Regions from separate parts of the Candidatus Brocadia sinica JPN1 genome, predicted to be linked through region 2. Evidence: riboswitches for the same ligand, from Rfam matches in the RefSeq annotation. Region 2 holds a riboswitch; each other region holds the start of a gene.

Region 1 (2,202 bases), 980 kb from region 2:
ATGGAGCAGTTTGAGAAGGCCATACATGAATTTGATACCGCAATTCGACTCAATCCAAAATTGGCCAATGTGCATAATAACCTTGGCATTGTCTATGCGAAGAAGGGTTATCCCGATAAGGCTGTTAATGAACTGAATGAGGCAGTTGCACGGGGATTTGACAATGCGGATGTGCATAATAATTTAGCGGGGATATATTTGACGAAGGGATCAACAGATAACGCGATTGCTGAACTTCAGTTGGCCTTAAAATGTAATCCTGTAGATAGCAATGCCCACTGTAACCTGGGAAATGCTTATATGTCAAAAAATCTTGTGGATGAAGCCATTTCTGAGTTTAAAGAGGCAGTAAAATACAATCCCGCCGATGGAGAGATATACTATTATCTTGGAAATGCCTTTTACCGGAAAGGACAATACAGTGAATCGGTAGATTCTCTTCACCAATCGGTTCACTATCAGCCGAATAACCCGTTAGCACATAAACTACTCGGCGTTATTTATGCAAATTACTTAAACAACCCTTCCAGCGCATTATTCCACCTGAACGAAACACTCAGATTAGACTCTCGGCAATCCATGGCAAAAGAAATAACGGAATTCATCAGCAAGCTAAAAAATAAGTAGCCAATGGTTATCTGTGTTCTTTCATAAGATTTTCATGAACAGGGTTTCTTCGGTAAGTGGGTTCCCAATTCGGCGCTTAGAAACCAGAAATTATTTATTGACAATGAAAAAATTACATTTATAATATAACAACGATAAAGGCAAACTCCGAGTGATCGGGGGACGCAAAGGAAAGGGTCTTTAATAGGTTCATGCGGGGTTCACCTGAGATAATAAAAGAGACGCGTACCATAGAGGAAGCTTTAACTTTTAAAGATAGCCTTACTGCCGAAGATGTTCGGGAATGAATATTTTCACAGCAAGGCTTTTTTTATTTCTAAAAACTTTAAGTTAAGGCGGCATTCTATGCATAGAAAAATAGTATCCTTATTGTCGCGAAACTCGAAGATCTATTTTAGGAATAGAATCATGCACCAGGGCGAGAGGATGGTTCAATGCCTTTCGCTCATTATGATACTGGTTGCATCGGGCTTGTGTGTTTCTACACCCTTTTTTACCAGTGTAAAGATTGAAAGAACGAAAAGACCGGAAGGCCTTGGAAGTTCCTCCTATGTGCAAGATCTCGAAAAACTCTGTCGCATCAATACAAATGGAAGACCATGGGAGTATATCGTTATACATCACAGCGCCACGGCAAAAGGTAATGCCGCCCGATTTGACCATTACCACCGGAAAAACAGAAAATGGCAGCATGGCCTCGCTTACCATTTTGTGATTGGGAACGGATCTGTTTCAGGAGATGGTGAAATTGAGGTTGGTGAGCGCTGGAAAAAACAAATTCATGGCGCCCATACAGCGAATATGGATTGTAATCGTGTAGCAATCGGGGTTTGTCTGGTTGGTGATTTTGAAAACGGGGGAGCCCCAACCGAAAACCAACTCGATTCGCTCGTCAGACTTATCCAATATCTTTCCAGAAAATACAATATTGCTTCATCTAATATATTACAGCATAAAGAGGTGCATCAGAAATGTACCGCCTGTCCAGGTAAAAATTTCCCATTTGCAGAGATTAAGACAAGATTGCTGCAAATCGCATCAAAAGGAAGCAAGCATATCCAGGAATTATAATGGTAGGCTTTTGTTGTGTTCGTGTAAAAAGTTATTTTTGAGGAAGTTTTTGTTCTGTAGTTATTAGTAAGTCTCGTGTAACTCTTTTTGTTACGGCTACGCTGGGTTACTTTGTTTGTGTTTTTAATAGTTCTGTCTTTACCTCTTCAATAGACATACCATAAGGCCTTCCATGCTCTTGTAATTTTTTGTCATATTTGTAATTTCGGGCAGCCACAAGTCCTAAACCTCCTCCCTGGAAATACTCATATATCATAATGGTCTGTTCTTCGGTATCTACAAGATAAAATGGCTGTCTGTTACCTTGCTTCTCTCCCACAACACCAAAAACATGCCGTGCGTTCCCATCACCTTGCGCAACGACATAATTTGTCGTGTTTTTCAATACCAGCACTATGAGTAGTAAGACAATAATAACGAGTAAAAGGGTGTTCGTATTATAGAGTTTGTGCATGGTTGCATCTCCAGGGCTGATTCCACATTTTTAGTGATCTGTTTGAAGAA
Region 2 (2,202 bases):
AAAGCAAGCCGCTTGTGCACTATCTTCGCTCATCGTGAGTGTTGCTGTGCAGCAATCCTCCAGACACTCTACGGTATCGGAAATATCAATTGCTCCCTTTGTTTTAATTTTATCGTTTACGCAATCGAGAAATTTCCCGATTGCCTCCGTGCCTTTCTGTATGTCAACCGACGTCAGGGAGCCAGCGATTAAACTACCCTTCAATGCCATCGATACGCCAATAATTGCAAGGGTAATCACGAGAATCATACTTTTTGGCCTCATATTCCCCTCCGCTCAATTAAAAGACAATACTTTTTTTCATTAATTTGTTTTCTCCGCATTCTCTGCAACCTGGAGAACTATTGCCATAACCTTGCGGTGGGTGTCAATGGCGGCGAAACCACACCAGAGACACCCACGCTCCTCCAACTTCCTAAAACGCGCGATCTGCCCCAAGTGTGCCTGTATGCGCAGGCCCCAGCTTCTCAAATATCTCCTCGTCGGTGTAAGTAATCACTTCTGGCGCCTCGTACACGGGTAATTTTGTGTCTTCCATGGTATACTCCTTTCTATGATAAAAAATTCTCTCGATCAATCTGAGCCTTCAGCCACCAGCCAGCCTTTTCGTTGCAAACTGACCACTGATAGCTGACCATTGACTGCTTACGTATGGTTCGTTCTATGCTAAATTTTCCCTTAAAACCAAACAAAAAAGCCTTACTGCAAAGATTTTTTCCAAACATCTTCGGCAGTAAGGCTGTCTTTCAGTAAACGGTTTAAACTGTTTAAACCGTTTAAGCGGCTTGTAAAGACCCTTTACTTTGCGCCCCCTGATCGCTCAAGGTTTACCTTTATCGTGATGTATTCAATAATTAACTAGCAATAATAAGGCCAAACTTAAACAGGCAAGAGTATTGATGAGCTTTTTAGTTATAAGACTTCTTTTTGAAATAAATTATGATCATAATGACAAAAACAAACATCCATGGAATTATTCAAACAACATAGATAAAAAGCGTGCCATGTCACACAAGTGTGCCTACACATAAGTGTGTCATGACACACTTATACTCTAAGATGTAAAAGTACACCTCAGGAGTTGCGGCACGGGCCTTATTGTTTTCGGTATTTACCATGGACGATAACCTCATGCCTTATTCTCCAACACACCTTTGCTTGCGAAGACCTCCAATGTTCTTTGAATATCTCCTGACACAGCATGTTCACTGACCATAGAAAATTTCGATCTGATCGCCTGCTCTATCTCCGCTACCGTATGCACACCATCACACAGTTCCCAGATAAGTCTTGCGGTGGGATTAAGGATATGCACCGCCTTTCCCCGGACATTGTACAGCAAGGTCTCATGTCCAATATCCTGTACAATAATGCCTGGTTTACGAAGAGGTTTCGTTGTGTTCATATGTTGTAAATTTCCATTTTGGGCGCAGATGAGTATAGAGTGGAAAACCAAACAAAAAAGCCTTACTGCAAAGATTTTTTCCAAACATCTTCGGCAGTAAGGCTGTCTGTCTGTTCGCTAGTTCGCCGGGTATACCAGAGATCCTGTTACTTTGCGTCCCCTGATCACTCAGGGTTTGCCTTTATCGTATATTTTTCACCAATTTCCGGCGTACCATAACACGAATATCGTTGTATGTCAAGAACAAAATCGAGATGTATGGAGAAATGCCTTGAGGCGAACATCCGTTTAAGGGTGTGAACAAGATGTGAACACAAGATCACAAAATAGCCGGAAACTGGCTTAAAATAGCCTTTCCCGGTTTTGCTTATCCGTCAGACAAAACAAATTACTTGAAACTAAACCTAAAAACGGCTAAACTGGTTTTTATTAATTCGCGCGCAAGGGATCAGGGGTTCGAATCCAGTAGCGCCCACCATGATTATTGCCGAAAAGACCATTGAGGATTCAGACTTACATGAAAAGCTCAGAAAAATAGACAGCCGGAAACTTTTCAGTGATAGGTTTTGTTGTGTAGTACAGCGATTTGATATGCAAATCCTTCTCTAGGAGTATAAAAATGTCAGAACATTTTTCGAATAAAGAAATCGGGGAAAAATATAAGGCAGTCATTTCTTCAACCAAATGTCCGAATTGTGATGGTGAAGCTGTTTCAGTAATGGTAAAAACGATGAAAGTTCCATGGATGGTAAGATGTTTTAGCTGCGGTTATAGTGATGTAGTTATGTGGATTGAAA
Region 3 (2,202 bases), 2.5 Mb from region 2:
GCTTTTCCCAGCGGTTCACTGACAATACTCTTTTCATCTGTGCGATCCATTCTATCCTCTTTTCATTGAAACCTGCGATTATTAAAAAAACTTTTTCCTATTCTCTCTTCTCACATTGTGCTGTCAGGTGGCTGTAACGAGTTTCTAACGCTTTGATCTTTTCCAGCCTTCGGCGGTGGCGCTCTTCTCCGGTAAATTCAGCTCCCACGAACACCCGAACGAGTTCTTTTGCCAGCTCAAGCCCAGCAACACATGAGCCCAGTACCAGAATATTCATATCGTCATGTTCCACACCCTGGTGAGCTGAATACGTATCATGACAAAGCCCTGCACGGATGCCAGGTATCTTGGTCGCTGCCACTGAAGCGCCGACACCGCTGCAGCAAATCAGGACACCTCGATCTGCCTGGCCATTGTGAATCGCTAACCCAACGGCCTCGGCAAAATCGGGATAGTCTACCGGGTCCCTGTTGTATGTGCCCAAATCTACAACGTGATATCCCTGCCGGCGAAGAAAAGCAGTCAGGTACTCCTTCAATTCGAATCCAGCATGATCAGACCCAATAGCAATTCGCATATTCTACCTCCATTTCACCAATAAACATCAAGATAGTTACCAAACAGCGATCTGTCAAGAAAATATAAGGCTAAGTCTGTTGCAAAAGTATATGAGCATATTGTGCGCTTAAAAAAGGAATGTTCATCTACCCCCTTATTTTCTATTGATTTCTTGAAAGTTAATAGCTATATTGAACCGATGTAATTATTCAGCCAAAATGAAACTTTGCAATAAGAATGCACCCTTTAATTGTTTGACTGAGCGTTCACGATGAAGTTGTCTCCCGTAAGAATGGGTGGATGTAATTATATTCTCTTCGGCTAACAAAACTATAATTCCTCAAACTTTTTTAGTTTTGCCTTCATTCAGGCTATATAGTATTATTTTTAAAAAAATAGAGTCACAGAATACATCGCGATAAAGGTAAACCCTGAGCAATCAGGGGACGCAAAGTAAAGGGTCTTAGCTAAAAAATGGTTTAAACGGTCGAACGGTTTAAACCGTTTAAGCGGCTAAAAATAAGACAGCCTTACTGCCGAAGATGTTTTATATGGTATCTTTGCAGTAAGGCTTTATTGTTCTAAAGATATTTATGAAAAAGCATTCGCATACTGTAGCCATATCTTTTATGGAAAACGTGAAGTCGACTAATCATTATTACAAAAACCACCCCCTTAACGTCAGAAAGGAGGCAGAAAGGTTATGAAAAACATATCTTTTGTCCCTATCCAGGTCAAGTTTAGCATTCTTTCGTGCATAGCGATTTTCTTTTCACTGGTATTGACCGCTAGCAATACTTCATTGGCATCTGTAGTCCCCCAACTAGCAGGGGGAGGACATCATAGTCTTGTATTGAAACCAGACGGTACAGTCTGGGCATGGGGACGCAATGATTTTGGCCAATTAGGTAACGGTACCACCAGCGACAGTACAATTCCCATACAGGTAAATACCGTCCCGGGAAAGACAGGTAATTTTAACGGTATCACCGCTATAGCTGGTGGTTGGTCTTACAGTGTAGCCCTAAAATTCGATGGTACGGTCTGGGGATGGGGAAGGAATGATTTTGGCCAATTGGGTAACGGAACTACCAATGATAGCGCTGTTCCCGTACAGGTAAACAATCTTAGCGATGCTGCTGCCCTTGCTGGCGGAGGATTTCACGGTCTTGCCCTGAGGTCGGATGGCACAGTCTGGGGATGGGGAAGGAATGATTTTGGCCAATTGGGTAACGGAACTACCAATGATAGCGCTGCCCCCGTACAGGTAAGCAATCTTAGCGATGTTGCTGCCCTTGCTGGCGGAGGATTTCACAGCCTTGCCCTAAAGTCGGATGGCACAGTCTGGGGATGGGGAAGGAATGATTTTGGCCAATTGGGTAACGGAACTACCAATGATAGCGCTACCCCCGTACAGGTAAGCAATCTTAGCGATGTTGCTGCCCTTGCTGGCGGAAGATTTCACAGCCTTGCCCTAAAGTCGGATGGTACGGTCTGGGCATGGGGACAAAATGATTCCGGTCAATTGGGTAATGGAACCGCCGGTAATAGTACAGTACCTGGACAAGTGAAGAATCTTAGTAATGTCATTGCCATTGAACGTGGGCGTTCTCACAGTCTGGCTGCAAAATCAGACGGTACGGT
Region 4 (2,202 bases), 600 kb from region 2:
TTACCCACTCAGTCTGGCGAATAAACCTTCTTCAATCACCATCATTGGCGGTACCCATGTCAGCCACAGTCCCTGTATAGATTACCTCATGCAACAGTGGTTATACTTTCTTAAAAAAATTGGTTTTGATGCAGAAATAGAGACACTAAGAGCGGGATATTATCCTCGTGGTGGTGGTGAGGTTTTCATAAACATAAATCCGGCACGCCCGCAACATCCAATACGGATTGAGGACAGAGGGAGGCTTATCCAGGTAATGGGAATATCTGCTGTAAGCAATCTGGATATAAATATTGCCTTCCGGCAGCAAACACAAGCAAAGAAAAAATTATTAGAACAAAATATACCTCACGAAATATCGATGAGAGAAACGCCTGCACTTGGAAGGGGCACAATGTTACTCCTGGTGGGGAAATTTGAACACAGCCAGTGTTGCTATTTTAGTTTAGGCGCCATCGGTAAGCGTGCAGAAACTGTTGCCGATGAGGCGTGTAATGAATTCTTCTCTTTCCTCGAAACCAAGGGCGTCATTGATGAGCATCTTGCAGACCAACTCATCATCCCCCTTGCCCTTACAAAAGGGACATCACAATTTACCACACCCAGGGTTACACAACACCTGCTCACGAATATTGAAATTGTAAAACTGTTTTTACCGGTCACTGTCGACATCCTGGGAAATCTCAACGAGGAAGGATCTGTAAAAATACATTGACCTGGGTAACAGGAAATCATTATCACCACTTTGAAAAAAGTTTATTTTTCAGTTGACAAATTCTAAAGTTATGTATACTCTGTGAGCTGCCTAGTAAGCTCAATATGATCAAAAAACAGTTCGATAAAGGCAAACCCTGAGCGATCAGGGGACGCAAAGGAAAGGGTCTTTACCTGTATAAGGAAGTATAGGAATAAAGAAATAAAAACTTTATAGCGTATACGGAAATACGCATCACATAAGATAGCCTTACTGCCGAAGGTGTTTGCTATAAAATATCTTTGCAGTAAGGCTTTTTTGTTTTTATAGCATCAAAAAGCCACTTTATATCAATTTTATTTGCGGAGGGGAAGGAGAAAAAAATTTATGGATATTGTCAAACGGAGTGCAAGGTCGTTTTTGTTGAGTGCAGGGCTGCTCTTGCTTGCGGTCTGTCTGCTAACATTGTCCAGTAATGGGGTTTCTTATGCGCTGAACCACAGCAGTAATATTACCAGCAATGAGACGTGGTATGCCGCTGACAATCCCCATATCGTTACGACCACCATACATGTGTATAGCGGAGCAACATTAACGATAGAGAAAGGGTGTGAGGTAAGGTTTGATAGTATGGCGGGTCTTTACATCGGGTATTTCAGCGCGGCTACTTTGAATGCGGTAGGGACAGAAGATGCTCCCATCACCTTCACTTCCAATACAGGTTCCCCTGCGCCTAACGACTGGCGGGGGATCGTTTTTTGGAACAGCACGGTTGATGGCTCAACGATTATGGATTATTGCACGGTAGAATATGGGGGATATGACAGTCACCATTCGAACATCGACTGCGACAGCGCCTCGCCTACCATCCAGAATTGTACCATACGGTATTCGGATGAATATGGAATCTATTGTGATAATAACTCAGCGCCCACATTGACAAACAACACGTTAAGTAACAATGGCGTTTATCCTATAAGTTTGTACTGCGGCATACTCGACAGCAATATTTCAGGCAATACCGGGAGCGGTAATGGGACAGATGCCATTGAGGTGCGGGACGGAAGTATAACATCAAACCGTACCTGGGTTCTGCAAGACCTTTACTTTAATGTAACGGGCATCATCCATGTATATAGTGGCGCAATATTGACGATAAATCCCGGGTCTCTGGTGAAATTTAATAGCACGGCAGCCCTTTTCATCGGGTATTACAGCGCGGCTACTTTGATTGCCAACGGGACAAGCGGCATCCCTATTACTTTCACTTCAAATGAATCAACCCCAGCGCCCGGTGATTGGCGGGGGATCGTTTTTTTCAACAGCACGGTTGACGGCTCAACGATTCTGGACTATTGCACGATAGAATATGGGGGATATGAAGACACTTACAATTCCAACATCAACTGCGACAACGCCTCTCCAACCATACAAAATTGCACCATACGGCATTCGGATGGATATGGAATCTATTGTGATAATAACTCAGCACCCACATTGACAAACAA

What was found. Region 2 has a riboswitch for cyclic di-GMP ahead of BROSI_RS03570 (PqqD family protein). Riboswitches for the same ligand answer to the same signal wherever they lie in the genome.
Region 1: linked by a shared signal. The riboswitch ahead of BROSI_RS07885 (peptidoglycan recognition protein family protein) and the one ahead of BROSI_RS03570 (PqqD family protein) in region 2 are both predicted to bind cyclic di-GMP.
Region 3: linked by a shared signal. The riboswitch ahead of BROSI_RS19255 (RCC1 domain-containing protein) and the one ahead of BROSI_RS03570 (PqqD family protein) in region 2 are both predicted to bind cyclic di-GMP.
Region 4: linked by a shared signal. The riboswitch ahead of BROSI_RS00795 (right-handed parallel beta-helix repeat-containing protein) and the one ahead of BROSI_RS03570 (PqqD family protein) in region 2 are both predicted to bind cyclic di-GMP.

Annotation. Positions count from the first base shown of each region.
Region 1 covers NZ_BAFN01000001.1:1,775,121-1,777,322, forward strand. The annotation lists gene BROSI_RS07880 (tetratricopeptide repeat protein) at 1-627, shown strand, start outside; cyclic di-GMP riboswitch class I at 757-899, shown strand; gene BROSI_RS07885 (peptidoglycan recognition protein family protein) at 973-1,698, shown strand; gene BROSI_RS07890 (hypothetical protein) at 1,805-2,152, opposite strand.
Region 2 covers NZ_BAFN01000001.1:791,797-793,998, reverse strand. The annotation lists gene BROSI_RS03575 (hypothetical protein) at 1-264, opposite strand, end outside; gene BROSI_RS20960 (hypothetical protein) at 416-538, opposite strand; cyclic di-GMP riboswitch class I at 727-842, opposite strand; gene BROSI_RS03570 (PqqD family protein) at 1,130-1,405, opposite strand; cyclic di-GMP riboswitch class I at 1,495-1,595, opposite strand; gene BROSI_RS03565 (hypothetical protein) at 2,025-2,202, shown strand, end outside.
Region 3 covers NZ_BAFN01000001.1:3,334,703-3,336,904, forward strand. The annotation lists gene zwf (glucose-6-phosphate dehydrogenase) at 1-50, opposite strand, end outside; gene rpiB (ribose 5-phosphate isomerase B) at 98-577, opposite strand; cyclic di-GMP riboswitch class I at 972-1,099, shown strand; gene BROSI_RS19255 (RCC1 domain-containing protein) at 1,262-2,202, shown strand, end outside.
Region 4 covers NZ_BAFN01000001.1:188,928-191,129, forward strand. The annotation lists gene rtcA (RNA 3'-terminal phosphate cyclase) at 1-715, shown strand, start outside; cyclic di-GMP riboswitch class I at 834-975, shown strand; gene BROSI_RS00795 (right-handed parallel beta-helix repeat-containing protein) at 1,082-2,202, shown strand, end outside.